One region of the Paenibacillus sp. FSL R7-0216 genome, then DNA from elsewhere that is predicted to be linked to it. Evidence: riboswitches for the same ligand, from Rfam matches in the RefSeq annotation. Region 1 holds a riboswitch; each other region holds the start of a gene.
What was found. Region 1 has a riboswitch for cobalamin ahead of MKZ15_RS06525 (ABC transporter substrate-binding protein). Riboswitches for the same ligand answer to the same signal wherever they lie in the genome.
Positions count from the first base shown of each region.

Region 2: linked by a shared signal. The riboswitch ahead of metE (5-methyltetrahydropteroyltriglutamate--homocysteine S-methyltransferase) and the one ahead of MKZ15_RS06525 (ABC transporter substrate-binding protein) in region 1 are both predicted to bind cobalamin.
Region 3: linked by a shared signal. The riboswitch ahead of MKZ15_RS03120 (anaerobic ribonucleoside triphosphate reductase) and the one ahead of MKZ15_RS06525 (ABC transporter substrate-binding protein) in region 1 are both predicted to bind cobalamin.

Region 1 covers NZ_CP150222.1:1,506,862-1,516,834, reverse strand. Annotated here, with positions in the region: gene cobS (adenosylcobinamide-GDP ribazoletransferase) at 1-663, opposite strand, end outside; gene cobU (bifunctional adenosylcobinamide kinase/adenosylcobinamide-phosphate guanylyltransferase) at 660-1,253, opposite strand; gene cobT (nicotinate-nucleotide--dimethylbenzimidazole phosphoribosyltransferase) at 1,250-2,338, opposite strand; gene MKZ15_RS06535 (ABC transporter ATP-binding protein) at 2,417-3,205, opposite strand; gene MKZ15_RS06530 (iron ABC transporter permease) at 3,202-4,251, opposite strand; gene MKZ15_RS06525 (ABC transporter substrate-binding protein) at 4,248-5,255, opposite strand; cobalamin riboswitch at 5,497-5,680, opposite strand; gene MKZ15_RS06520 (methyl-accepting chemotaxis protein) at 5,795-7,372, opposite strand; gene MKZ15_RS06515 (nucleotidyltransferase domain-containing protein) at 7,631-8,419, shown strand; gene MKZ15_RS06510 (methyltransferase domain-containing protein) at 8,514-9,395, opposite strand; gene MKZ15_RS06505 (TIGR03915 family putative DNA repair protein) at 9,531-9,973, opposite strand, start outside.
Region 2 covers NZ_CP150222.1:2,374,564-2,384,536, reverse strand. Annotated here, with positions in the region: gene MKZ15_RS10700 (ABC transporter ATP-binding protein) at 1-548, opposite strand, end outside; gene MKZ15_RS10695 (MgtC/SapB family protein) at 662-1,375, opposite strand; gene MKZ15_RS10690 (FMN-dependent NADH-azoreductase) at 1,535-2,161, opposite strand; gene metE (5-methyltetrahydropteroyltriglutamate--homocysteine S-methyltransferase) at 2,286-4,571, opposite strand; cobalamin riboswitch at 4,728-4,926, opposite strand; gene MKZ15_RS10680 (multicopper oxidase domain-containing protein) at 5,129-6,127, shown strand; gene MKZ15_RS10675 (DUF2249 domain-containing protein) at 6,172-6,705, shown strand; gene MKZ15_RS10670 (hypothetical protein) at 6,719-7,960, shown strand; gene MKZ15_RS10665 (iron-sulfur cluster assembly protein) at 7,987-8,286, shown strand; gene MKZ15_RS10660 (cupredoxin domain-containing protein) at 8,364-8,747, opposite strand; gene MKZ15_RS10655 (response regulator transcription factor) at 8,858-9,505, opposite strand; gene MKZ15_RS10650 (histidine kinase) at 9,480-9,973, opposite strand, start outside.
Region 3 covers NZ_CP150222.1:738,988-748,960, reverse strand. Annotated here, with positions in the region: gene MKZ15_RS03135 (DUF5131 family protein) at 1-144, opposite strand, end outside; tRNA gene MKZ15_RS03130 (tRNA-Thr) at 368-440, opposite strand; gene MKZ15_RS03125 (MTH1187 family thiamine-binding protein) at 512-811, opposite strand; cobalamin riboswitch at 1,305-1,556, shown strand; gene MKZ15_RS03120 (anaerobic ribonucleoside triphosphate reductase) at 1,734-3,710, shown strand; gene nrdG (anaerobic ribonucleoside-triphosphate reductase activating protein) at 3,707-4,225, shown strand; gene MKZ15_RS03110 (ribonucleoside-diphosphate reductase subunit alpha) at 4,454-6,787, shown strand; gene MKZ15_RS03105 (ribonucleotide-diphosphate reductase subunit beta) at 7,542-8,573, shown strand; gene MKZ15_RS03100 (Na+/H+ antiporter) at 8,746-9,973, shown strand, end outside.

The sequences.
Region 1 (9,973 bases):
TCCGCTCAGCGACAGGAGCAGGGTTAGCAGCAGCACCATGACCGTAAGCGTAACCGCCATCATAGTGCCTCCCCAGGCATCCCGCTCACCAAAGCCGTGAAACTGCGCGGCTAATCCCTCACCTTGCCGAGCCTTCGGCCATCGAAACATCGCCCGGCTCATAAACCAGCGGCTCCATAAAGGGGCCATCAGCAACGCGAGCCCCGTTGTCAGCCTATCTCCTTGGAGGAGGGGTGCCAACAACGAGGCCTTAAATAAGAGCAAGAGAACACACGCCAACACGCCCATTGCGCCAACCCGGCTGTCTTTCATAATCTCTAGCATCTTCTCGCGTGGCCGGTAGCTCAGCAATCCGTCAGCCGTATCCATCCAACCGTCCAGATGCAGCCCTCCGGTTAACCAGACCCAAAGGATTAAGGCGAGTATGGCTGCCGGAAGCGGCGGAAGCAGCCAGGCGGCGAGCCAGCCCCCTACCCAGACGGCGACGCCGATCGCCGCTCCCACAAGCGGATAATAAGTGGTGCTGCGTCGCAACAGGTCCGGCGTAAATTCCAGTTCGGCCCGAACCGGGAAGCGGGACAGGAATTGGAATGCGGCCAGCAACGGTTGCAGGACGCCGGACTTGGCACTCCGGGGATTAATATCGCGTTTCGATTCGGTCATAAGCGATACTCCCGGCTTTTCAATTCGATGGGGATTCCGGCAGTGACCAGAAAGACCTGATCCGAAATTGACGCTATTGTCCGGTTCAGCAGCCCTGCCCAATCCCGGTATTGCCGACCTAACGGATACTCGGGTACGATGCCGCTGCCCACCTCGTTGGTCACCATCACCAGCGTACCGGGGAAGGCTTCGATTGCGGCGATCAGCTGCTCGATTTCTCGCGCCAGCACGCTGTCGGAGGTATCCTGTCCATCGCCTGCGCCCAGGAGCACGTTCGACAGCCACAGGGTCAGACAGTCGACCAGCACGATCGGGCTAGCGACCTCCGATGCCGATTTCTCTCCTGTTATAACGGGCTGCTCACTCAGCTCGTACAGCAGATTGGCCAGACCAAGCGGCGCTTCATGTGTTGTCCAGGCAAACCCGCTTTGCTCCCGCTGGAGACGGTGCAGGTTGATCCGGGCTTTCATCTCATCGTCAAACGCTTGCGCCGTCGCAACATACCCGGCCGATTTTGCCTGTTTCATCACCCAGCGTTCGGCGAACGTACTTTTGCCGCTGCGGGCGCCGCCGGTCACCAGGATCTTCATCGTGCGATCTCCCCGTTATCCCCGCCATGCCCGCCATCTGCGACACCTGCGCTCTCAAACGTCGCCATCTCGGCCACGATGCGGCAAGCCGCGTCGATGAGATGCAGCGCAAGCACGCCGCCCGTGCCTTCACCCAGCCGCATGTCCAACTCCAGCATCGGGTTCAGCCCGAGCTCCTGCAGGAGCGCGCGGTGTCCCTGCTCGTGAGAGACGTGCGAAGCGATCAGAAACCCGGCTGACTCCGGCTTCATGCGCACCGCGAGCAACGCAGCGACGGTCGAAATAAATCCGTCGATCACAACCGGGCAGCGCTGGGCGGCGGCCCCCAGGATAACGCCGGTTAATCCCGCGATTTCAAGTCCGCCCACCTTAGCCAGCACATCCAGCGGATCGTCCGCATTGGGGCGATTTGCTTCCAGCGCCCGCTCCACGACGGCGATCTTATGCCGCAGCCGTTCATCGTTGACTCCGGTCCCGCGTCCAACGCTTTGCTGCGGCACAACTCCAGTCAGACTGCTCATGATCGCAGCGCTAGCTGTGGTGTTGCCGATGCCCATCTCCCCGGTAACGAACAGTCGAACGCCTTGGGATACCGCGTCATCGACGACTTGAGCCCCCACTCGGATAGCGGCTTCGGCTTCTTCTCGGCTCATCGCCGGTCCATTGGCCATGTTCCCGGTTCCGTAACGCAGCTTCCGCTGAACAAGAGACGGATGCGACAACTCTGCATTAACCCCGATATCCACGCAAACGACGTCAGCCGAAGCTTGACGCGCCAGCACATTCACCGCCGCACCTCCAGCCAAAAAGTTGTGTACCATCTGCGGAGTCACTTCGACCGGAAATGCGCTGACCCCTTCCTCACAGACGCCGTGATCCGCCGCCATGACGATCACTGAACGTTTCCGGAACGCGGGTTGGACCTCTCCCGTAATGCCCGCCAACTTCACGGCCAATCCTTCCAGCTTCCCGAGACTCCCCGGAGGTTTCGTCAAACGGTCCACATGGGCGCGGGCCGCCGCCATCGCGACTTCGTCCAGCGGGGTTATCGCTTGTGTCAGTTGTCCTATTGAATCGTATCCCATCATGCATTCCCCTTTCATCATTACGCATCTTACGCATCAGCGTTCTTGCACTTCTCACGCCGCCATAGCAGCCGGTACTCACGACCGTTCTCGACGCAGCAGCAGCTGCGGAACGTTTGAATCCGGATGAGGCACTTGATGTGCCTGAACCCCAAACACCCCGGCGACTAGCTCCGGCGACAAAATATTCTCCGGCGCCCCCTGATCCACAATCCGACCTCCGCTCATGACAAGAAGATGGCTGCAAAACAACGCAGCCAAATTCAGATCATGCATGACCGAAACGACAGTTAGCCCCGCTTCTCGCTGCCAATCAGCGACCATCTCCATAAACTGCATCTGGTAGCGCAAGTCCAAATAGGTCGTTGGTTCATCAAGCAGCACCAGCTCGGGCTGCTGGGCCATCACTTTCCCGAGCGCTACCCGCTGCCGCTGCCCCCCGCTCAGCACGCCCAACGGACGATGCTCGAGCTCCTTCAAGTCAAGGCGCTCCATAATGCCGTCGATGAGGCGGCGGCCGGCCTCCGCCCCACCTATCTCCCTGCCGCGCCAATCCTGATGGGCGAATCGGCCCATCTCTACGACCTCGCGAACCGTGAACGCGACGGACGGAAGCCCGTCCTGTTGGAGAACGGCGACTTTACGCGACAGTTCCTTGCGGGAGTAGGCCGTCAACGGACGCCCCTCCAGCGCAATCGCGCCGGAATCCGGTTGTTCCACACCTGAGATTAGGTTCAGGAGGGTCGTTTTGCCGCTGCCGTTTGGACCGATCAATCCCCAAAACTCGCCGCGGCCGACCCGCCAATCCACTTCGTTCAGCACTTCGAGGCGACCAAACGCCTTCGCAACTCCCCGCACCTCGATCAACGCAGCTCCTCCTCTCTCTGCTTTTTCTTCCGGTACAGCAGATACCCAAAGAAAGGCGCTCCCACAAACGCGGTGACGATGCCCAGCGGAATTTCTGTAGGGGCCAGCAGAGAGCGGGCGGCCAGGTCGCTCCACATCATGAATATCCCCCCACCTAGCGCGGACAGCGGGATGATTAGGCGGTAATTCGGTCCGGTGATCAGTCGGATCATATGCGGAACGACCAGACCTACGAATCCGATCACCCCGGACACCGACACCGCAGCTGCCGTCATCAGCGTGGCGACGAGCAACACGGCCAGTTTGGTCCGTTCCACAGCCATCCCGGAGTGGGAAGCCTGACGTTCACCAAGAGCCAGCAGGTTCAAATGCTTGGCCCGGCTCCACAGGAACAGGGCCCCCACCAGCAAATACGGCAAAAGGATGGCCGTATACGACCATCCGCGCAAGCTCAAACTGCCCATCGTCCAATAATAAATCTCATTGATCGTTTTTTTCGACATCGCCGTTAAAAAGGACACGACCGCCCCTAGAAAAGACTGCATCACGACGCCGGACAAGACCAGGCTTTCGATGGGCAGCTTCCCGTTCTCCCGGGCCAGCCAGATCACGATCCATAACGTAACCGCCCCGGTCACGAAGGCGATCATAGGCAACGTAAAGATGCCAAGCAACGAAAACTGCCATCCGAAAAAAATCAGCACAGCCGCACCGATCGCCGAACCTGACGATACCCCTAACGTAAAGGGATCCGCCAGCGGGTTGCGCAGCACGCCTTGAAAGCCTGCGCCCGCCACGGCGAGCGAAGCGCCAACCAACATCCCGAGCAGCACGCGAGGCAAGCGAACCTGCACGACGATTTGCTCTGCCGCAGCGCCCCAGTCCGGCGTAATCAAGCGGCCAAGACCCGGGAGCCGATGCAGCAGGATGGCCGCAATATCCCCTGCCGGAACATAGACAGAGCCAATGCCGATGCAGAACAGCAACGTCACCGCTAGCAGAACGAGTCCCGCCGCCCCATATCCGGCTAATCTGCCGCGCGTCATGGCTGGATCAAATCCGGATGAATCGCTTTGGCGACTTCGATTAGCCCTTGTGTCACGCGAGGACCTGTACGACTAAGCAGATTATCGTCCATAGCAATGATCCGATTCTCCTTCACAGCCGATATTTGGTCCCAGCCGGAACGGCCTTTGATGATGTCAGCCAACGTCTTGTTGTTCTCGTCAATTACGCTTTTTGCATACAAAATGACATCCGGGTTCGCTTGAATAATCTGCTCTTCATTAATCTCGGACCATCCCTCAACCTCGGAAGCAACGTTGATGCCGCCCGATAACGTGATCATTTCATCCATAAATTCACCTTTACCGACTGTCCAGCCTGGGGAAAACTCGATGTACACCTTTTTCTTCTGATCCTCGCTCAGCGAACCCACCGCATCAGTAACGGTTTGGACCTCCTGCTTCATCTTCCCGACCACTTCGTCCGCTTCGGCCTGGTGATTCGTGATTTTGCCAATCGTTTGGATATGCTCCATAACCGCATCGATCGTTTTCGGATTGGATTGGAACACTTGAAGTCCCATATCCGTCAGGCTTTTGACCGTCGCCTCATCAATGAGACTAGCTGCCAAAATGAGATCCGGCTGCGCCGCCACGATCGCTTCAACGTTCACCTGGAATCCGCCCATCCGCGGTTTGTCCTTCACCGCTTCCGGATAGTCGTCCAAATCGGATACGCCGGCGACTTGTTCATTAAGCCCAAGAGCAAACAGCACTTCCGTCTCTGACGGCGCCAGCGAAACGATTCGTTCCGGCGCTGCGTCAAACGTGAACTCCTTGCCGGTGGAATCCGTTACGGTATAGGGATAAGTCGTCTCCTGTGCGGCTGGTTGATTCGCTTCAGCATTTGTTCCCGCGTTTTGCGTCTGCTGCGTCGCCTCCGCAACGTTCCCCGTTCCTTGATTCACTGCGTTGTTACCGCAGGCAGCCAGCACCAGCAGCAAGGCCAACAAGCCCAAGCTTGCGATTCGTTTCCAGTTCTTCATCTCCAAATCTCCCCTTTTTGTTCATTCCAGTTGGTAAAGAATCGCCTCGTGCTTCAGCGGTACGTTGTGCAGCCGGATTTCAAGTCCAGCCGAACACCATCCCGGCAACAAAGAAAAACCCCTATCCTAGCGGATGGGGTTACGTCTACAAAGTCATGCCGCGCGCCGACGAAGTGGAGAGCTCCACAGTCTGGCGCCAAGCCATGATACTCTTGGCAGAACGTTATCCTTTCCTCGAAGGACCGTCTTGATTTCCCGTGGCAGGTCTCCTGACTTCCAGGTATCGACGAAAGCTCGCCTTCCCATCTCCCTAGCGGGCGACAGTGGCATCGTGAGCTCGTCCCTGTTTACAGTGGCGGGACCGTGCCGGATTTGCACCGGCTTCCCTTTTAACCCGAAGCGGCACGGCGTTCTTCACCGCTGCTTCAGGACCTACGGGCACAATTTGTACGCTTGTCTTAAGGCTTTCTTCTCTATTGGATTATAGGGGAAAAGCGGGAAACTGACAATATCTAATCCGCTTCGTCATGTCTTCGACTTCACTCCAGAGACAAATCCGCTCCCAGGACGCCAATCGCTTCGCCGTCCCGACGGATGGGCACGGCAAGCGTCATGCACCGCCGTTTCGTAATCGCTGAGATATACGCCTCGGAGACGACCGTTTCCCCGGCAAAAGCACGGCGGAACCATTCCCGACCTTTGGCGTTCAGCAAACCAGCCTCCGGGATGGACACGACAAAGGATCCGTCCTCACGGTTTGACCAAGCTGCTTCAAGTCCCGGTTCCGCGGCCAATAGCTCCTCCAGAGCGGCTCGGTGTCCAGCCGGTTCCATCGCCAGGAACCGCGGCTGATCGGCTGCCTTAAGCAGCTTCCGGGCATAGGCCTGTCCCAACGCCACCGCTTCCTCACCTCCGGCGGCCAAATCCGTCCCCGAATGCACGGAGTTAAGCGAAACCATCAGTTCGCCTTGCGCCCGGTCGAGCCCCACGACTACGGTCTGCAGCTTGGAAATATGCTCCCGTTCAGACTCCATTCGAGACAGCGCCCCCTCCACATGGATGATGCTTCGATTCAGTGCTTCATGCACCTCACCCAGCATGGCTTCCATGTTACGCGTCAGCTCGGCTTGCTCCCGGCTTCGCTGCCCTGTCTCGGCAACCAGTCCATTCACTCCGGCCACTTCCTCCGCGATGAAACGAATATCCTCACCCATTCGCTTCATCAGGGAAATGCCCTCCAGCGCCGAGTCCCGGCCGCCTTTCAGCGTGGACTTCACGCGGTCCACATCCGCGGCAATCTGCCGGAACAACGGAGCAGAGCGGCTGATCGCTTCGGTGCTTTGGTCCGCCAGCTGACGCATACGTACGGCTACCACGTCGAAACCTTTGCCTTGAGCCCCCAAACGGGCCGCTTCAATGGATGCGTTCAGCGCCAGCAAAGCCACCTCCCCGGCGATCTCTTCCAAACTCCGGTACAGCGCGCCCAACTTCCGCGTATTCCCCTCCAATTCCTCCATCGGCCCGGCAATCGATTCCTGGGAATCGGCCAACGAACGGATCGTGCCATCCGCCGCTTCAAGCGCCCCAGCCATGCGCACCGCTTCGGCCCGGGTGTGCTCGCTGCGGCTTAGGAGATGCTCTGCGGCGTCATGGATTTGGGAAGCCGATGCGGCAACCTCCTCCATCGCAGCGAGGCTCTCCTGCACCTGTTCCAGTGAGCGCTCGCTGCTGTGCTTTAGCTTCAAATCCTCCGCCGCCGCCGTGTCGGCCAACCTGTGCAGTTGCTCAAGGCTCCCGCCTACTTCGCCGACCGCCGCCTGCAACCGATCCGCCGCCACCAGCGACTCATTGAAGACCGTTGTCCAATCGTTCTCCTTCCGCACGGGTTCATCCGCACTCGCCGCAACGGACTTGCCTCCCAGCAGTCCCCACCACGGCGCAGTCCCCCGGCCGGTTCCCGACGGCAGCAGGGAATAACCCAAGCAGAGGAGCGTCAATAGCGCAAGAGCCGTGATATACCATGGCGTCTTCGCTACTACCGCACAAACTGCGAGAAGAACTGCCAATCCCACGCCAAGCCAAACGGCGTTTCTTCCTAACCAACGAAGTTGATTCATGTCCCCACCCCTATGTGTAAACTTTGCTAACATTATAAAATAGGACTGGAGTCATAAAAAGGAAAAAGTTAGGAGTTTCGAGACAGGGTGCAAATAATCGACGGATTTCTATAAAGAGAACGTTCATTTTAAGAACGTTGTGTCTGGCGTACCCGATTTATTTCTGGTAAATTGATCAATGATTTGCGGCATACTCAATATATATGATATTTTATAATAATACCCTTTTGATGGGTCACAATCTAAGGAGTGCTTATCATGAAGTTACCTTTACACAATCAATTCATACAGGAAGCCATTGAGTATGTGAGTCAAGATCAACGAATAATAGGTCTTCTCGCAGGTGGATCCATGATGTACGGGGAAATGGATGAGTATAGTGATCTGGACTTAATCATTGTGTACAATTCTGCTTTTCGAAGCGAGATCATGGAACAACGCCACTCAATTGCCGAAAGACTGGGTAACTTACTTTCAGCATTTACAGGCGAACACGTCGGAGAACCTAGATTGCTTATATGTTTATATGGCCCACCTCCTCTTCATGTGGACCTGAAATTTGTCCAACTGGATGAGCTCGGATCCCGAATTGAGAATCCTTTGATTCTTTGGGAGAGAGGTGCTGCTATAACATCTATCATTAGTAAAACAAGTCCGTCTTTCCCAATCCCTCATCCTCAATGGATTGAAGACCGTTTCTGGGTATGGGTGCATTACTGCGCTACAAAATTAGGAAGAGGCGAATTGTTCGAATTAATCGATACTATAACATTTATGCGGAATGCAGTGTTGGGGCCGCTGGTACTCATTAACAACGGCCATCTCCCGAGAGGAGTTCGAAAGCTAGAAAAACACGCGCTCGAGGAAGTAGAAGAATTAAAAGGAACCATTCCCATCCACAGCTTTGAGAGTTGCTACCTCGCTCTAAAAAATACAATCAAAATGTATCAACGGCTACGTCAAGTTTCGGAAATTTCACCGAGGAGCGAAGCGGAACGCATCACAATTGAGTTTCTTGAAGGAATATATTCAGAACGATCCCAATGATAGAGCCCCCCACTATGGGTAGTGGGGGGCTTTACAGTGCAAATCGGAGGCAACAATACTATCAAACGGAATCTAAAAAATATAACGCATTACGTTACTTTTCTCTTGTAACCCCCCAAACCTGCCGAACGAAATGGCCTTTGCTAACGGCGCAGTGGTCCGTAACAATCAATCTCGCTTCAGCAATATCTTGCTCCAGCGGCTCGGTGGAGACGATCACCGCTCTTGTCGAGATTCGCTTTACGCTTTCCAGCATCCGCCGTCGCTCCGTGGCGGTTAGTACCGAACACAAATTGTAAGGAAGGTCGACGATCGCGGCATCGTACGCCCCGTCCAGCTCATTTAAATCTCCGATCTCCACGATTCCTGTATCGTCATAGCCAAAGTGACGTAGATTGCTTCTTGCTCCGCGAATCGCCACAGGATTGATGTCCCTGCCAACGATGTCAATCCCCATCGACATCGCTTCGATCAGCACATTGCCCATCCCGCAGCACGGGTCGATGGCTCGCTTACCTTCCGGGTTGGGCACGGCGATATTGACCAGCGCCCGAGCCACCACCGTCGTTAACCCGGTGGAGTAGTTATGCGGCTTCTCCTTGTGCGCAAGCCAGACCGGGTCCGAGATTCGGCATATCCCCAGCACCCAGTCGTCCTGCCGCGCCAGCACACCCAAGGTTACCTCTGGATCACGCATCTCCGCGATGCCGCGAACTTGGGCACCGATCCGGCGCTCCGCCTCGCGCTCCCCTTCATACGTTTGCCGCCGTCCGTTTTTGAGATATCGGACCTTGAAGGTGCATCCCTCCAAATCCAGCAACGATGCCAGCTCGCCAAGCTCATCCAGTGTAGGCGCAGCAAACAAAACATCTAACCGCAGCTGCACGAACGGGCTGCGATTGGGCGGCAGCCGGAGCGGGCTTTCCAAATAAGCGTCTCCCTCTGAAGCCTGCCCGAACAGGGCGCGCTGCTCCATCAGACAGAGCTCCCGCTCGCTCTCATGGCTGGCAAAAGGATAAATATATGTGATGGGGGATGATTTCAAATTGTAGCTTGGATTCAATCTAGCGACATCCTCTCTTGTCCTTATCTCCCCATTGTACCAGAATGTTCAATCATCCCGCATTTCGGTCAACTGCGCCCAGTATCGCTTGGGCATATGCGACATTTGTGCCCGAGGATTCAGCCGTTCCCGGATCGCCACGGTGTCGTAAAATTGCTTCCACAACCGGCGGTATACCCGTTCCTGCTCCCCCACCTCCGGCAAGACGAGCTCATCGAGATCCACGATCTCCGTCCGCTCCGGAGTCGCCTCCTTCGGGCGATGGATCAGCGCCTGGCGATGAGTTTGATCGTAGATCAGAAACGCCTCATGCCGATAACGGTTGCTAAAGTGCGGGGCTAAGATCGGCAACACGCGGTTCTTGGGTTCAATCACCGAAACGAGCACATCGCCGTATACCGAGAAGCGGACAAACCCCATCAAAGCGTGACTTTCCGTATTCAAATGTCTTACCGCTTTGCGAAGCCGATGCACCGTAGTCTCGGTCAGCA
Region 2 (9,973 bases), 870 kb from region 1:
ACCGCAAACATGATTAGAGTCATTTTCCAGTTCAAATAGAACAGGACGGCCACCGCGCCGAGGATGGAGATGATTCCGCTGAAAAAGCCGGCAACCTGCTCGGAGATCAACGCTTTGATGATCCCGGTGTCGTTGGTCATCCGGCTGACCGACTCCCCGGTCCGGTTATTGTCGAAGTAGGATACTGGCAAGCGAAGCATTTTATTCCATAAGCGATCCCGGAGACCGGCGACCATTCGCTGTCCCGTATAATTCAACAGAAAGATCGATAAGCCTGAAGCGACGGACATCCCGATGAAAGCGACGCCGATCCAGACGATCTGCAAACCGCTGATCGAAGACAGCGAAAAGCCGTCGACGAGATTCTTCGTGAACATCGGGATCACGAGGCTGACCAGCGTCGACAGCAAGCTGAGCACGATCGCCACGGCAAACAGACGCAGAGGGGGCTTCGTTTCCCGAAGAAGACGAAAAAAAGCTTTGGAGCCTACCCCTCCGTTGTTCACCGTACGATCCGTATCCATCGATTTAGCGTTATTCCTTGGCATGAGATTCTCTTCCCTTCTATCTCTATCTGAAGCAAGATGAGCCGAAAGCGCTGGCCCTAGGAAAAGACTACATTGGGAATGTAAACTGAAGTTAAACCAAACGTGCAAAGAGACTATAGATTTTCCACTTCAACGCTGATGACATGCTCGATCGTACGCAGAAAATGATAAAGCTCCGTCGTATACTCCTTCTCCGATGCGGTAATCACCATATCCACCCGTTGACGTCCTTCCTCCAGATCCTTGATTTTCAGACGTCGGATCCGGTGTTGGTTCGCTTTGGCCTTCCGCCCCTTGTTGTCCTTACGCTCGATAATGCGGATCAACTCCGTCACGTTTCCGTGATCCTCCATGACAATTTTGATGGATACGTCGCGTTGGTTCAGTTTATAGGGTCCAATCCATTTAATAACGTAGGGGACGAAATTCACCGAGAGGATCAGCAAAATGACCGTTAGCCCGGCTTCCAGATAAAATCCGGTCCCGATAGCGATCCCGATTCCCGATGCAGCCCAAATCATCGCCGCAGAGGTGAGGCCGGAAATCCCCTCATTGCTCCGGCGTAGAATCGCTCCAGCCCCCAGGAAACCAATCCCGCTGACGATTTGCGCGGCCAGCCGCATGGGGTCCATGTTCGGATGATCCGGGCCGGCGAATTTGGCGAAGGCTTCAATCGATACGATCGTCACCAGGCAACTGGCGATACAGATGACCATACTCGTTTTGATCCCCAGCGGTTTCTGTTTCAATTGCCGGTCGATTCCGATAAACAAACCAAACAATAGGGCCAAACATAACTTTAAAACCATTTCCAATTCGTTGTACATGATGCGTCGCAACTCCTTCAATTATATAAGGTGAGTATAATTGTATTCGGTAAGCCGGCGCAAATGGATTAATTCCGCCTCGGCGGACAATGAAAGGCAAAAAGAAGTCTGAACCGTCAATGAAACGGCTCAGACTTCTTTTTAGGCAAGATCGTGGAATTAGAACTTCGCTGCCAGCTCGGCTGCGCGTTTTACACCGTCCTGGATGATTTCCTCGGCACGGTCCGGGAATTGGTTGTGTCCCTCAACAACTACGGCTTCCGGATCGTTAATCCCCCAGAAGGCCAGCGTGTTCTTCACATAGTTCAGGGACATTTCCAGCGCGGTCATTGGACCTTCGGAATAAACGCCGCCGCGTGCTTGCAGCAAAGCGACCTTCTTATCGCCAACCAGGCCAACCGGACCTTGTTCGGTGTATTTGAACGTTTTGCCGGCTTGGTTCAGGTAGAACAGGTACGTCAATAGCTGCGCCGGAATGGTGAAGTTCCACAGCGGGAACGCAAACACGACTTTATCGGCTTGCAAGAACTGCTCCAAGTAAGCATTGGCCACTTCGGCGGCTTGTTGCTCCTCTGGCGTAGTTGGCATTCCTTTGCCGACTTTGAACAGCCCGTTCAACATATCCAGGTCATAATACGGCAGGTTAACCTCGAACAGGTTTAACTCAGTAACGACATCCGAGGGATGCGTTTCTTTGTAGGTTTGCAGGAAGCTTTCGTACAGCTTCACAGTGGCGGATTGATCCGCCGGGCGATTATTGGCTTTCACGAATAAAACTTTAGACATATCTAGTTTCCCTCCATTATTCATGTTCTCTATTGTTATCTTCTTTCTTTTTCATAGTTACTTTAAAATAAACTGTAACTAATCGAACAATAGTTATGATAATGGGTAACTAATCATTTGTCAATTACAGTTGCTTGTATTTTTTGCGAACCTGTTCAGCAGCCGCTGTCATTTGCCGCAGGGAGGCGACGGTCTCCTCTTGCCCTCTGGTTTTTAAGCCGCAATCTGGGTTGATCCAAAACAATCCCGGGTCCAGCACTTGAAGCGCGCGCTCGATCAAAGAGACCATCTCGGCTTCGGTTGGTACACGCGGGCTATGGATGTCGTAAACGCCAAGGCCAATCCCGAGCGGGTACGTCTGCTTCTCAAAGCTGTGAATCAACTCGCCATGGCTGCGTGAGGTTTCGATCGAAATGACATCGGCGTCCAACGCTCGGATCTCCTCCAGGATATCTTCAAATTCGCAGTAGCACATATGCGTATGAATTTGCGTTGTATCCAAGACCGAGGAGGTAGTCACCCGGAACGCTTCTACCGCCCAGTCCAGATAGTTCGACCAATCCTTCCTCTTGAGGGGGAGACCTTCGCGCAAGGCGGGCTCGTCCACCTGGATCATCCCGATACCGGCCTGCTCTAACGCTTCGACCTCCTTACGTAAGGCTAAGGCAATTTGATAGGCGACCTGCTCCCGGGATAGATCGCTTCGAACAAATGACCAGTTCAAGATCGTGATCGGTCCCGTTAGCATCCCTTTAACCGGCTTAGCCGTCAGGCTTTGGGCATAGGCGGTTTCCTTGACGGTCATCGGCTCGGCGAACTCGACATCCCCGTAGATCACAGGCGGCTTGACGCAACGCGTACCGTAAGACTGAACCCAGCCCCCCTGCGTAAATGCAAAGCCCGGCAGCTTCTCACCGAAAAATTCCACCATATCGGTGCGTTCAAACTCGCCGTGGACCAACACATCAAGCCCAAGTTCCTCCTGGATCTCGACCCATTTGCGAATCTCCTCCCGGATAAATCCCTCATATTTCTCCCGGCTACACTCGCCTTTACGCCATTTCTGCCGCGCTGCCCGAACCTCGGCGGTCTGCGGGAAACTGCCAATCGTCGTTGTGGGCAGGAACGGAAGCCGCCATGTCGCCTGCTGTAAGAGCCGCCGCTGTGCAAACTCGCTAGTTCGCTCCGCCGGGGCTACAGCAGCCTGCACCGCCGCCGCCCGCACCGCAACACGGCTCCGGGCCGGATCTGCGGCGAGTGCGGCCAGCGCACGGCGGTTCTCCGCGAACTGCACCGGTTCGGGTCCCTCACTGCTTGCCGCCTTGCACAAGCTCGTTAGCTCCTCCAGTTTCTGCTCGGCAAACGCCAGCGCCTCGCGTAACACCGGGGATAAGCGCTCTTCGCCCGCCACGGATACCGGGACGTGCTGCAAGCTGCAGGAAGGCTGCACGATCAACCCCGGTTCTCCGGCTAACATAGAAATCTCTTTCAACAGGCTTAGCGTTTCGTCTAAATCTGTACGCCAAATATTCCGTCCATCGATAAGCCCTGCACCAAGTGTCTTGCCTGCAGGAAATCCGTAGCGACGCAGTGCCTCCAGGTTCCCGTCCCGGCCGTGCACGAAATCCAGTCCCAAGCCATGCACCGGCAGATCTGCAAGCGAAACGTACCTTTCGACGGCATCGAAATACGTTTGCAGCATGATCCGCAGATCAGGGACTTCCCGGGCGATCGTCCGATAAATCAAGTCAAGCCGGCGAACGTCCTCTTCGGTTAGAGAGACGGCCAAAGCCGGTTCGTCCATTTGCACCCATGTGGCGCCAGCCGCTTCCAACTCTCGTAATACCTGTACGTATAAAGGCAATAATTTCTCGATCCAGTCATCGACTTGGTCCGCCGTCTCTCCTTTAGACAATTTCAACAAGGTGAACAACCCAAGCACCACGGGTCTACCTTCTATGCCCAGCTCCTGTTTGGCTTCCAAATAAGCCATAAGCGGGCGGTTGACGATTACCCTCGGATCCCGACGCCCCAGCTCAGGCACGATATAATGGTAGTTGGTATTAAACCACTTCGTCATCTCGCTAGCCGCCGCCTGGTCATTCCCCCGGGCAATGGCGAAATACAGATCCAGCGGCAATTTGTCGCTGTTCCAATCAAACCGCTCCGGTATCAGTCCGAACATCGTCGCAGTGTCTAATACGTGGTCGTAATAGGTAAAATCACCGACCGGGATCACGTCAATCCCCCGATCCCGCTGTAAACGAAGATGACCCAGCCGGATTTCCATCAAGCGATCATGCAGCTCTAACTCTGCAATTTTCCCTGCCCAATAGGCTTCAATTTGCTTCTTCCATTCCCGTTGTCCGCCGATTCTGGGATATCCCAGATTTCCGCTAACTATGTTCATGTTCCCCATGTTGACTTCCTCCTCATCGTTTGGCTTGATGACACCCATAGTTTGCAACACAAAAAAGGTCCCCGATAGCAACATAGGCTAAAGAGGACCTTCGATCATTTGTTCGATGGCTTGCATCTTTAACACCTCCCTATCTCCCGTAGGTACAGCAGTGCCGTTGAAATAGGCAGGTCTCCTGACTTCGGCATCATCGCCGGAAGCGGCCTTCCCGGTGACTTGATCACCAGTGGCATTCGATGCATCCGACTCCTCCGTTACAGTGGCGGGACCGCGCCGGCATTGCACCGGACTTCCCTTTTAAGCTCCGGCCAAGCAAGGCCGGAACACCTATTTCCGCGATATTCGGTTGGAATATACCTCCCATCTTACTTGATGTCCCAGGCGAATACAATACCAAACACATCGGAATTTAAATATTTATGACAACATTTTCGACAACTTTCAAGTGATTAATATCACAATTCGACTCCCAAACCCATCGTACGATGAAACTAATCAAACAAGAATGCCATGGGCTTACACATAAACGACAGAAAGAGGAATGACTCATGAAATCTCGGAACATTCTGAAGTGGTCCTTACTAGGTTTGTCCGGTCTGGTCATGATCGCAGCCGCCTGGTTTGCGTTCCCTTCAGAGGAGCCTCCAGTCCGTGAAGCCGCTCCTCATGAGGAAGCGCAGCATATCAATCATCCGCCAGTCGAGCCGGTCGTCCATCGCGAGAGAAATACCGTACACATCGAGATGACCGCTCAACGAACCGACATTGAGATCTCGGAAGGCGTCATCTATAATGCCTGGACGTTTAACGGAACGGCACCTGGCCCGGTATTGCGCGTAAAGCAAGGCGATCAACTGGAATTTACGCTCAACAATTTAGACCCTGAAATGCCGCATTCGATGGATTTTCACGCCGTCCATGCCGCTCCCAGCCAGAAGTTCGTCGAGGTGATGCCTGACGAGCAAGGAACGTTTACCTATCCTGCAGATACACCCGGCGTGTTCATGTACCATTGCGGAGTAAGTCCAGTACTGCTTCACGTAGCCAACGGAATGTATGGGATGATCATCGTCGAACCGAAGGACGGTTACCCTACGGATGCGGATATCGATCAGGAATATACGATCGTCCAAAGCGAATGGTACGCGGAGAACGATATGGATGCTTTCCAACAAGGCGATCCGGAATATGTCGTATTTAACGGCGATGACCACACGCTAAAAGAACATCCCTTCCTCGCCAAGGTTGGCGATAAGGTTCGGCTTTACGTTGTGAATGTGGGCCCCAACCATGTATCTTCCTTCCATGTGGTCGGCACCACCTTTGATCACGTCTATCTGGATGGTAACCCAAAGAATGAGCTGTACGGCATGCAAACCGTGCTGCTTCCGGCGGGTGGAGGTGCAGTTGTCGAGTTTACCGTCACAGAAGAAGGCGATTATCCGATTTTAACCCATCAACTGAACGACGCTTATTTGGGGGCTACCGCCATCCTGCGGGTGACTCGGGATGGCAAGGATAATGGAGCACCGGCGATGAGCCATTAAGAAACGATAACCCGATTGCAATCTCATGAAAGAGGTGAAGCTCAATGGAACGACAAGAGGCCAAAATCGTTGAATTGGACGTCCGGGAGCAGCTCAAGAGTAAAATGGAGCCGTTCCAGCTGATCATGGACACCGTAAAAACGCTGGGGAAAGACGATATCTTCGTATTGCACGCCACCTTCAAACCCACGCCATTGCTTGGTTTTCTGAAGATGAAGGGGCTCGTCGGCCAATCGGTCATGCACGACAAGGAACATTGGATAACAACGTTTGTCCATAAGAAAAATAAATCCTGGTTGGAGACCGTCGATGAGGCTAAGGTTGCCCCAAAGGCGCAGAACGCTTCGGTCGAACGCTCCTCCAACCTCATTGAACTCGACAACCGCGGACTCGAACCTCCGCAGCCAATGGTGCGAACGCTGGCCGCCTTGGATCGCTGCAAATCTGGCGACGAGGTGCACATTCATAATGACCGGGTACCGGTTTTTTTAATCGAAGAATTAAACAGCTTGGGCTGTACCTACACGGTAGAAGAACAACCGGACGGAACCGCTAAAGTCCAAATCCGCAAACCTTAAGGAGGTGAACCTGATGCCGGCCATGTCCCGCTTGCCCTTTCTATTTATCGTTACGGGGATCTTCGGATTCGTCCTGTTTCACGCCACTTCTTTCATGTCTCTCACGGGCTGGCTCGGTGATGACATTCGAGGCCCGGCCGGCTGGTTCCAGGTCCATCTGTTCGTACTGGGATGGGCGACCATGCTGGCCATGGGGGCTGTCTATCAATTGATTAATGTGATCCTGCAGTCCAACTTATACAGCGAGCGTCTTGGGTATATTCATTACGCGCTGTTTTCCGTAGGGCTGTTCGGACTGCTGTTTGGCTTCATTCAAGGCGATACGTATTGGATCGGCGGTTTTGCGACCGTAGCGTTCTCGGGCATCGTCCTGTTCGTCTGGAACATGGCCGCTACGCTGCGACGAGCCGGAACGTGGAACGCGATCACGATCAGTACGGCTTGCGCGGTCCTGTATCTGCTGCTCACGGGTTTATCCGGTATGGCGATGGGGATTAACTTCGCTACCGGTCTTTATAACAACTTGCACGAAAATCTGTTTGGCACTCACATCTGGCTGGGCACTTTGGGCTGGTTCGGGCTTTTGATTACCGGATTCAGCTATAAGTTATTACCGATGTTTTATTTGTCCCATGATTATCCAACCCGCCTAGAGTACGTCGTCCTAGGTTTCTGGAACGCGGGCGTCTTGCTGGGAGCGACCTCTTTCCTGTTCGGATTGCCGACAGGCTACAAAGTCGCTGCGCTGTTGTTAATCGTCTTGGCCGTACTAAGCTTTAACGTCCATCTGCTGCAAATTCGCAGCAAACGGCATAAGCGCAGCCCCGGCGCAGGCATTGAGTGGACGGTAACGGGGAGCCAAATCTTTGCGATTTTTGCTGTAGTGTTTGCAATACGGGCGCTCGTATCCCCCGATCACTTGCTGGACAGCCGTACCGTGCTTACGGTCGGTTGGGTTTATCTCGGTTGCTGGGTTTCGTTCACCGTACTTGGATACATGTCCAAGATCGTGCCGTTCCTGTGGTGGACCCACAAATACGGTAAACAAGCCGGCCGCCCGGGAACGCCGCTGTTGGCCGATCTGCTTGATGAGCGGAAAGCGAATCTGGGCTTGACCTTGATCCTATGCGCCAATTTAACGGTTCTCGTCGGCCTGGTCCTCGGGTCGCAGGTTGTCATCGCCGCCGGTGGTGCCGTGCTGTCGATGGTTTCGGTGGCGTACATCGCATTGATTGCGCTAGTTTTTGCTCATTAATGACAATATAAACGGAGGTACTATCCATGAGTAGAATTGATCAAATCCGCGAAAGTCTACGTGAAGTTTATGATCCCGAGTTGGGAGTCAATATCGTTGATCTTGGGCTGGTTTACGATATTCGGGAAGAAGAAGACCAGGTATACATCCAAATGACCTTAACAACGCCAGGTTGCCCGATGCATGATACGATCGTCGGTGGCGTTCGCTGGGTGCTCAGCGATCAGCTCGGAATCCAGAATCCGGAGGTCGATATCGTGTGGGAACCGCGCTGGTCACCGGAACACATGTCGGAGGCGGCGAAGGAGCAGTTGGGGTATTTTTGAGGACGGACTAAGCTCATGACCTTATCCTCTAATCAAAAAAAGCTGGCGGCCTCATCTTGTGATGAGCCGTCAGCTTATTATTTTACGATCAAGGTACCTTTCATTTCCTTATGATTCTTACCGCAGGAGATGTTGCAGGAATACTCGAAGGTCCCAGCTTGATCCGCCGTGAAGGTCATCGTCTTGCCACCCCGAACTTCCTTATTGTATCCTTTGATTTTTAGCGAATGCATCCCCTGTGTATTTTCCAGCGTAATCCGCACGGTATCGCCCTGCTTGACCTTGATTTCGGTTGTGTCGTATCCCGATGGGCTGGCATGGACGGTAAACGACTTCACCGGTCCTTTCGCTTCCGTCGCCGGCTCCGAACCGCCGATGTAGCGCCCCGGGGCGTCGGTGCACGCCGATAGCAGAAGCATTCCGCCTAGCAAGCAAACCGCAGCCTTCAGACGATGGTTCATCCGCTTCTCCCCCTTCTTTAACTAGGAACTAATCCTAGTTTAGAACGGATAGCAATCACGACTTGTGATTTCCATCACAACAACATCGCCTGGCATATCCGTACGGAATATCAGCTTCGACGATCGATCCATCCCTGCTCCAGAGCATATCGCGTCAATTGAACCCGATTCTCCAAATGCAGCTTCTGCAGAATGTTTTTCAGATGGTTTTTGACGGTCTGGTCCGAAATGTGCAGGACCCCAGCGATCTCCCGATTGGTCATGCCTTGGGCTACCCAACCAAGGATTTCCCGTTCGCGGGATGTTAACGGAGGTTGTTCGCCGCTTTCCTTCTTGGTCACCGGAAACTCCTGCAAAATACGCAAGGCCAGCTCACTGGACAAAGGCGCTTCATCGCTGGCTATAGCTCTTAAATACTCCAGCCACGTCCCGGGCTCCAGATTTTTGAGCAGATACCCCTGAGCCCCCTGCTTCAGCGCTTCAAACAGATGAGCGGCGTCATCCGACACCGTGATCAGGACGATCTTCACGTAAGGGTAGCGCAGCTTGATCTCACGGGTTGCCTCTAAACCGTCTTTTCCAGGCATACGGATATCCATTAGGATCAAATCAGGCATCCAACGCTCCGTTTGGGCCATCGCCTCATCTCCATTTTCCGCATAAGCCACAATTTCGAACGTTTCATCCTCGGCCAAGATCTCCCCAATGGCTTCCCGCGCATGAGGGTGATCGTCAACGACCAGTACCCGGACCTTCATCACAACCGTCTCCTCCTCGAATTTCGATCGTTGTTCTTCCCGGCCGGGAAGCGACAAGCAATTCCCAACCCATCTCGTTCGCCCGCTCCCGCATAATTTGCAGACCGTAGCGGCCATTCTGAGCATCTTCCGGCGTAAAACCACATCCATGATCGATGATTTTCATGACGAAGTTGTGTTGATCTCCCAATGACGTGATCTCGATATCTTGCACCCTCGCATGCTTCGCTGCATTGACAACCGCTTCTCGCACACAGGATAACAACTCCATCTTCGCTTTCGGCAGCCAATGGGTTTCCTCTAGATGCCAATCCAAACGCAAAGTGAGCTGCTGCTCGGCGGCGATCCGGCGGACGAGCGACGACATTGAAGTTTCATCTGTTTCGCCTTCCTTCACATTCGACGGAATTCGAAGGTCAGATATGGCTTCGCGCACATAACGATTCACTTCATGAATCGTTTTGCGCA
Region 3 (9,973 bases), 770 kb from region 1:
AGCCTTAGGCCCCGACTCGCCACCAATAATAACCCAGTAAATACCCGTAAGATCTAAGTTCAAAATTGGGCCAAGATGTGGTTCACACGACAAAAGCTTTATTTTAACCGGTGTTTCTCTAAGATGTTCAACTCTTTGTAACACCTTATGATTTTCAACGTGACCCCTTGCCAGATATTTGAGGTCCATTTCAACAGTGGGGCAAGTTCTAGTAACCTCTTTGATCTATTAGTGAGTATTTGGAAAGTATGCCAATGTTCTCTATAAGGTGAAGCTTTAAAGCGTAAAAGGTTAGAAATTCCCTTATTGCACAAAAAAAACGCGCCCCCCGAGACCTCGGAGGGCGCGTTTCCACTTGCATTAAGGATGCTGGTGAAGGGATTCGAACCCCCGACCTACGCATTACGAATGCGTTGCTCTACCAGCTGAGCTACACCAGCAAGTTCGTTTTTAGCGAACAAAAATTATTATAACTCGTTTTCAAAATAATGCAAGCGCCAATGCTTGGTAATTACAATTTCTCGCGAACGGAGCGCAGCTTCTGCTCCGAGGAGCTGGCTTTGTCGCGGCGGTCGTCGATCTTGATCGACGTCGACACGCGGCCGGCACCCGACTGGAACGGCGCTTCATGGATGGCACGAATGGCGGCGAACACGTCGTCCAACGGCCCTTCAATAATCGTGCTCATTGAGGTTAGGGTAAACGTAATTCCCGTCTGCTTCTCCAGCACCCGATGCAACTCAGCGACATAAGCGCTCAGGCTGGTGCTACCCGTTCCGATCGGAATGACGGTTACTTCAGCGATGGCCATAATCGATCCCTTCTTTCTGGTAGTGGTTTTGTTTTCAATCACGAGCTTGTTATTCAACCTACCTCCATTCTACCCATCCTTGCACTTGAAGATCAACCGATCTCTAACGGACTGTAGTGACCTTATTTGTCCCGGGAATCCGAACTTCGCTTTCTAACGGACCTTGGAGCCGCTATTTGCCTAGAATCTGCCCCATTTATACGTCTTCGCACCAAATAAGGGCCTTGGGGTCCGTTAGATTTCTTATTCGTCAGAAATTGCAGAAATAACGACTTCTCAGTCCGTTAGCCAACACCGTTCGAAAAACAGTTGCCGCCCCCAACCATCCTCCTAGTTCCTCAGTCCCATTCATAAATGTTCACAATTCTCCCTCGTCCCCCACTCTCCGCATCGTTATAAGGACTGGAGATTTTCACGACGTTTTCAGGTCATTTACATGGTAAAAATTCGGTTTACAAACACAACATCTTGGGCTATCCTTAGATCAACGCAACAAAATATAGTGTGAACGGGTGATCCGGCGGACAAGCCTCCGGACCTTAAAAGGGAAGTGCGGTGCAAAGCCGCTGCGGTCCCGCCACTGTAATCGGTAGCTAGGCGCTAGAGACGAAACGTTCATCGAATCGTCTTGAAGGCCCAGCCGTTCGTCTGACCTTTATGCCACTGCGGCTTGATTCTAAGGCTGCGGGAAGGCGTCAGCAATGACCCGAAAGCCAGGAGACCTGCCCGTTTGGAAGACACCGACGGAAAACCTGCGAGGAACAGGGATGGTGTCCGCTTGCCGCTGAACCTTAGGGCTTCTATTTCTATGCCCAACGTGATCGTTATGATGCAGCGCATTCGGGCATGTCCACCCTCGTCGGGTTGGACATGCCCTTTTATATGAAGTAAAAACTCAGTTTATCGGGAGGAGAACTTTGTTATGGCATTGCTAAACCAGACGTATACCGGCCGAGACACCTTGCTGGATGAAGTCATTCAATTAGGCGAGGAAATCGTGCACAGTCGAAATCTCGAGGTGCTGCGTGAGAACGCCAATTTGAACGGGGAGAGCTTCTCCGGCAAGATGAGTAAATTCGGAAGCGAGTATGCTAAATGGTACGCAAACCATTTCGTGATGCCGGCCCGCTTGGTCCAAGCCATCCAGGACAATATTGTCTACGTCCACGATCTGGACCAATACGCCATCGGCACAACCAACTGCATCTTTATCCCTTTCGATAAGCTGCTGCGCGAAGGCTTCAATACCGGGAACGGCAGCGTACGCCCGCCATCCTCCATCATGACGGCGATGGCGCTGGTGGCGATCATTTTTCAATCCCAGCAAAACTCCCAATACGGCGGCGTATCCGCGAACAAACTGGACTTCGATCTCGCCCCGTACGTGGCCAAATCATTCGCCAAGTACTTCCGCAAAGGGTTGGATTACTTTGAGGAAGGCGATGCCAGCGCCGAGTTGGGCGACATTGCCATGAGCCGCAGCGACCTCCGAGACGGGTATCCGAAAGCCTTCAAATATGCGTTAAAGGAAACCGAAAGCGAAACGCTGCAGGCAGCCGAGAGCCTGGTCCATAACCTAAACACCATGTCGAGCCGGGCCGGCGGACAAATCCCGTTCACCAGCATTAACTACGGAACCTGCACCTCGCCGGAAGGACAGCTGGTAATCAGCTCCCTGCTCACCGCGACCATGCGTGGGCTAGGCAGCGGGGAGACGCCGATTTTTCCGATTCAGATTTTCAAATGCAAGCAAGGGATCAATCAAAATCCAGGAGAACCAAACTACTCCCTGTTCCTGAAAGCTGCGGAATGCTCAGCCAAACGGCTGTATCCGAATTTCGCCAACCTGGATGCCCCGCTGAACCTGATGTATTACGATCCGACGAATCCGGATACGGAATTCGCTACGATGGGCTGCCGCACCCGGGTGCTGGCCGACCGTTTCGGACGGAACCATCTGTCCGGCAAAGGAAATCTATCCTTTAATACGCTAAACCTCGTCAAAATAGGCCTGGAGCACGGGATCGAATTGGGCCATCGCAAGGAGGCCGATGAGCGCGGCTTCTACCGGGAGCTGACGCATTATATGGATATCGCGCTGGAGGGTCTGCTGCACCGTTTCAACATCCAAGCCTCTCAGAAGGCGAAGGCTTCGGATTTCATGATGCGTGAAGGGGTCTGGGAGGGCGGCGAGGCGCTGGCACCGGACGACGCGGTTGGCGATCTGCTCAAACACGGTAGCTTGTCCATTGGATTCATCGGCTTGGCCGAATGCATGAAGGCCATGTACGGCAAACACCACGGCGAAGACGAAGCGGTGTATCAGAAAGCGTATGATCTGATCGCCTACATGCGCGACTATTGCGACCGCCAAAGCGAAATCCATAATCTGAACATCACGTTGTTCGCCACCCCGGCGGAGGGCCTGTCCGGCAAATTCACTAAACGGGACCGTGCGGTATACGGCCCGATTCCCGGAGTCGTGGATCGCGAATACTACACGAATTCATTTCATATCCCGGTCTACTACAACCTCAGTGCCGCGCGAAAAATCGAACTGGAAGCCAAGTTCCACGGGCTTTGCAACGCGGGTGCGATCTCTTATATCGAGCTAAACGGCAATGCCCGCAGCAACCCGGCAGCGTTCCTGAAAATCGTGCAATTCGCCCTGCAGCAGCAGGTCAGCTATTTCAGCATCAACCATCCGATCGACCGGTGCTCGGCTTGCGGCTTCGAAGGGATTATCGGGGCAACCTGCCCTTCCTGCGGCAGCCATGAGAACGATGTGCATATCCGCCGCTTGCGCCGGGTGACGGGCTACCTGACCGGCGATTTCCAAACGCGGTTTAATGCAGCCAAACAAGCGGAAGTGCGCGACCGGGTCAAACACGACGTATGAATCTTTGCGGCTACTATCCCGAATCTATTAATGAAGGCGAAGGCTTGAGGGCGGCGATTTTTATCAGCGGTTGCCGTCATTATTGCAAGGGCTGCTTCAGCCCGAAGACCTGGAACTTCGATTACGGCGAACCGTTTACTTTGGAACGCGAAGCCGAAATCATTCATGACGTTAAAAATAACCCCCTGCTAAGCGGCTTATCGATCCTTGGCGGGGACCCTTTCTTCTCCGCCGCTGAAGTCAGCGGGTTTATCGACCGACTGGTTGCGGAGACAGGGCCTGTGTCGATTTGGATTTACAGCGGTTATACCTACGAAGAAATCATAGAACGCTCTGGCTCACCTGCATACGAGCTGCTAAGGCGCTGCGAGGTGCTGGTTGACGGAAGATTCGTAGAAGAGCTTCGCGACCCTTCCCTCCTCTATCGCGGGAGCTCCAACCAGCGGCTGGTCGATATTCAGCAAAGCCTGCGGCAGGGAAAGCCCGTATTATGGGAGTCCATGTTCTCTTTCTAGGTACCTCTAAAAAGCTGACTTTTTGATCACGAACAATAGAAGTTTCTGGTATAATTAAAAGCCTGTGACCTTTGTCACAGTTTGACAACATTCATCACGGAGCGCGAGTACCCTTGCGCCCCCTTTTTTCACCCGTTATCTGCAATTTGAAAATTCAAGATTTGCGGTAAACACAGGCGGACTGCAGCATTCATTCCAACTTATTTCACGAAAGCGAGGATTCCTCTCATGCCCACTCTAGTGACCAAACCAAACAACCGACAACTTGCGTTTGACGGCGAGCGCCTTGGCGTCTATGCCGACCGTATTTTGCAAGGATTACATAACCTCGATAAAGAACGCCTATTACGCGGCGTGAATGCCAAGCTCCGTCGCGACGAAGTGAACGGCGAAGAGATCAGCAATGCCTTTACGATGTCCGCCCTGGAGCTCGTCAGCAAAGACGAACCGGATTGGAAATTTGCGGCTGCCCGTTCCCTGCTCACTTCCCTTTATAAAAAAGCAGCGGTCAACCGCCGTTACAAAGCTTACCCCGAGGAGCCGTACGGCTCGTTCCACCACCTCATCTCCGAGCTGTGCAAGCTGGGCATCTACCGCGAAGAGCTGCTCGAGTGCTACACGAAAGAGCAAATTGAAGAGCTGGGCCGCACGATCGACCCTTCCTGCGATTTGCTGTTCGACTACATTGGCCTACTGACGCTGACCGAGCGTTACCTCGCTACCGATTTCGACGGACGGACGATGGAGCTGCCGCAGGAGCGCTATATGGTCATCGCGATGTACCTGATGCACAAGGAGCCGGAAGAGAAACGCCTGGAATTGGTGAAGGAAGCGTATTGGGCGATGAGCAACATTTATATGACCGCCGCAACCCCAACCATGTCCAATGCCGGTAAAAAAGTCGCCGGTCAGCTCTCCAGCTGCTTTATCGATACCGTAGACGATTCCCTTGAGGGCATCTTCGACTCCAACACCGACGTGGCTCGACTGAGCAAAATGGGCGGCGGCATCGGCGTCTACCTCGGCAAAGTCCGCGCTCGCGGCTCCGATATCCGCGGCCATAAGAATACCAGCTCCGGCGTCATCCCTTGGATCCGCCAGTTGAACAACACCGCCGTCAGCGTCGACCAACTCGGAACGCGAAAAGGCGCGATCGCGGTTTATCTGGACGTTTTCCACAAGGATATTCTCGCCTTCCTCGACTTGAAGCTGAACAACGGGGACGAGCGGATGCGTGCGCATGACGTTTTCCACGGCGTTTGCCTGCCTGACCTATTCATGGAGGCGGTAGAAGCTCGCGGCGAATGGAATCTATTCTGCCCGCATGAAGTGAAGAAGACGATGGGCTGGAAGGATGAGAACGGACGTCCGTTGGGTCTGGAGGACTTCTATGATGAGGAGTTCGGAAAGGGCAGCTTCCGCGAAAAATACGCCGAAGCCGTCGCCCACCCTACCCTCTCGCGCATCACGATGCCGGCGATCGATATCATGAAGCGGATTTTGAAATCACAGTTGGAGACCGGTACGCCTTACATGTTCTATCGCGATACGGTCAACCGAGCGAACCCGAACCGCACGCACGGGATGGTTTACTCCTCCAACCTGTGTACGGAAATCATGCAGAACCAATCGCCGACGGTCGTCGAGCAAGAGGAACTGGTAACGAAGGACGGGCAAACCCGGATCGTCGTGTCCAAAATTCCGGGCGACTTCGTCGTCTGCAACCTGAACTCGATCCACCTGGCCCGCGCGGTGCCGGCTGGCGTGCTGGAGCGGCTCGTACCGATCCAGACGCGGATGCTGGACAACGTCATCGATATCAACAATATCGAAGTGCTGCAGGCGCAATACACGAACAGCCAATATCGGGCAATTGGCCTTGGCACGTTTGGCTTGCACCATCTGCTCGCGCTCGAGGGCATCCGTTGGGAATCCAAGGAGGCCGTGGAGTACAACGATGCGCTTTATGAGAAAATCAACTACCTGCTGGTCAAATCCAGCATGGAGCTTGCCATAGAAAAAGGGAAATATCCGAAGTTTGCCGGTTCCGACTGGGAAACGGGGCATTACTTTGAAGCTCGGAACTACACGGACGGCACGCGCGAAGGCAAATACGTAACGACCGAACAGTGGCGCGCGCTGCAGAAGGAAGTGAGCTTGAACGGCGTCCGTAACGCCTGGATGTTCGCCATCGCGCCAAACGGCTCGACCTCGATCATCGCCGGTTCCACCGCCAGCATCGATCCGTTGTATGAGCTGCTCTCCTATGAGGAGAAGACGACGTACAAGATCGCTAACCCGGCACCGGATCTGTCCGAAAAAACGATCTGGTATTACAAGACAGCGTTCCTGATCGACCAACACTGGTCGATCGACATGGCCGGCGCTCGCCAGCGCCACGTCGACCAAGGGCAAAGCTTCAACCTGTACGTGCGGCCGGACATCAAAGCCACCGAATTCCTGGAGCTGCACCTGCATGCTTGGAAGGCCGGGCTGAAGTCGACGTATTATGTGCGCAGTCGGGCGTTGACGATTGAGGAGTGCGAAAGTTGTGCCTCATAGGGGACTCATCCCTCCCCACCCCTCCCTTACCGTAAGGGAGGGCGCCCGAGGGCCTGCTGCCCTCTGGGCTCCCGCAATGAGAGGAACGTTGGAGTGACTGAGGCGCTCCTGCACGCTCTCCCCTGCGGGGATACGCTTTAGGTTGGCTCGTGGAACGCTTTTCCCCCTTCGGGTACGTCTTACTTTGGGCGCACCCGGGTGACCTGGTAAACCGTGCTGCTCATAACTGCTGCTGTCGGCGCACCCGAGGGACTTTGGCGGGATGAGCCGCTTCTCGCCCTTCGGGCCCGCTCTACTTCAGGCGCTCCTGCAGGGCGGTGACTGCGACTTTGGGGCGTTTTGGCGAGAACCGAGTGCGAATGAGTCGTTGTCCCTTCGGGATGCACTTACTTTTAATGAAATTGAGCGGCAGGGGCGTTTGAAATGCCACTGCGTGCTAGGCGGCGCCATCCCCTGCGGGGGATGCGCTCACGGCTTTGTAATAATACATGCGGGGAATGGGCCAAAGGGTTCAATGAGCTAGGACACAGATCTTAAGCTCATTGAACCGAGGTGAAATGATTCTGAAGAAGCTAAAAGCTTTCTGAAAGAAAGCTACTTCGGAAGCATGCGCTAGGTCGCCTTTGCGAGTGGATTTCTACAACTTCTGAATCCAGTTCAATCAGAGAAATCCGCGAGCAACAGCGATCGTAAGAACATTTCAGCCGGCGGCCCCCTCCCGCATGATCCACTACAAATTAAGGAGCGAAATCCCATGCAACTTCAAACGATATTCAACACCGAAGCCCCCAACAAATCAACGCGGATCATCGGCGGCGAAAGCTCGGGCATCTTGAACTGGAATGACATCCGCATGCCGCATATGTACAAGCTGTACAAAGTGCTGCTGCTCAACCACTGGATCGCGGATGAGATCCCGATGGCCAAGGACGCGCAGCAATTTGCCCTGCTCGATTCGGAAGAGCAGCGCACCTTTAAGATCAACATCTCGCTGCTGGCGGTACTCGATTCGATGCAAACGATGTTCGTTGGCGACGTAAAACGTTACTTCACCGACTCGTCGCTGGAGGCGATTTCGGCGATCATCGGTCAGCAGGAAGTGGTACACAACCAATCCTACTCCTACGTGTTGTCCTCGATCGTATCGGAGCAGGAGCAGAAAGAGATTTTCGAATACTGGAAGCATGATCCGGTGCTGCTGGATCGCAACAAGTTCATCTCCGACATCTATCAGAACTTCCGTAATAACGCGACGCCGCAGACGTTTTTTGAAGCCCTGGTTGCTGACCTTATTCTTGAAGGCATCTTCTTCTACAGTACATTCGCCTTCTTCTACAACCTGGCGCGCGATCAGAAAATGATGGGCACCAGCCAAATGATTTCGTATATCCAGCGGGACGAGAATCAGCATTGCTACTTCTTTGCCGAAGTGTTCAAGCAATTGCTGGTCGATTATCCGGAGCTGAACACGAAAGAAAACATCGACTACGCCTATCGCACGATCGACCGGGCGGTCGAGCTGGAAACGAATTGGGCGCATTATACGCTAAAAGATGTGCAAGGCATCGACTTGAACGAATTGTCCGATTACATCAAATATATCGCCAACAAGCGACTGACGTTGATGGGTCTGGACAAAGCGTACCAAGGCGTCGATATCAACTGCATGCCGTGGATCAAGCCGTTCTCCGACGAGGCGCTGAACGCGACGAAAACGGACTTTTTCGAGGCCAAATCCCGTAATTATGGCAAGGTTGGCGACGACAACGGGTTCGACGACCTGTAAGGACAAGAACGGCGCAATAAATGATGGCGGCTCTTCTGCATTAGCTCTGCGGAAGAGCATTTTTTCGCAAAAAAAGTTTGTCCCATTTAACTTCGGTTTAAAAAAACGGGATATGCTATGATTAACTACCAAATCGGCCCAGTGCCGGAACATCGGAAGGACGTTAGCATTTATGGATTTACTGATTACCGTAATTATGCTTCTGATCTGTCTTGTAGCCTCCAACATCATCAGCCACTATATCCCGTTGATCCCTACCGCGTTGACGCAAATCGCTCTTGGGATTCTGATTGCGCTAGCCTTTAACGGGTTTTCACTGGAACTCGAGACAGAATGGTTCTTGCTGCTGTTCGTTGCACCCCTGTTGTACAACGACGGCAGGTATTTCCCCCGCGACCAACTATGGAATATGCGCGGGGCGATTCTGGGGAACGCAATTATCTTGGTGGTATTAACTACATTGGGTGGCGGTTACCTCATTCATGCGGTGATTCCCGACATTCCACTGGTCGCGGCATTCGCACTGGCCGCGATTCTGTCCCCTACCGATCCGGTGGCCGTCAACGGGATCGCCAAGCGAATTCATCTCCCCGAGAAGGTGCTGAATCTCGTCCGAGGGGAATCGCTGATCAACGACGCCTCGGGCCTGGTAGCCTTTAACTACGCGGTTGCTGCGGTTGTTACGGGGTATTTTTCGCTGCGGGAAGCCGTGTTCGATTTCTCCTATATGTTCGTGACCGGAGCCTTACTGGGACTGGTGCTCAGCTTAATCATGACCTGGATTCGGTTCTCCCTGCTCAAACAAGGGATCAAGGATGCCACGCTGCATTCCCTGCTGCAAATTCTGACGCCGTTCCTGATCTTTATCGTCACGGAGGAGTTCCTGCACGCTTCCGGTGTTATTGCTGTGGTTGTGGGCGGTATCGTGCATTCCCTATTGCGGGAGCGAACGGAAACGATGCTGGCGGAGGAACAGGTGTTAACGGAAAATATCTGGTCCACCGTGCTCTTCATCCTGAACGGGATTGTCTTCCTGCTGCTTGGGTTGAACATCCCGTCATCGATGCAGGCTACCGTCGACAACCCGAATATTAACAATGTGCTGGCAGTCGGTTACGCGCTTGTTGTTGGGATCGGGATTTTGGCGATTCGCTTCATCTGGTCGCATTTCTTTGCCATTTATGAATACCGGAAGGCTAAAGTCGGCGAGGTTGACAAACCTACGATAAAATCCAGCTTGGTTCTGACCCTGACCGGGGTTCGCGGCGCAGTCACGATGGCCGGGGTATTGTCGATCCCTTATGTAGTCGCCAGCGGCGGTCCGTTCCCGGAACGATCGTTGATCTTGTTCTTGGCGGCAGGCGTCATCTTGTTTACGTTGATTGTGGCCACGATCTTTT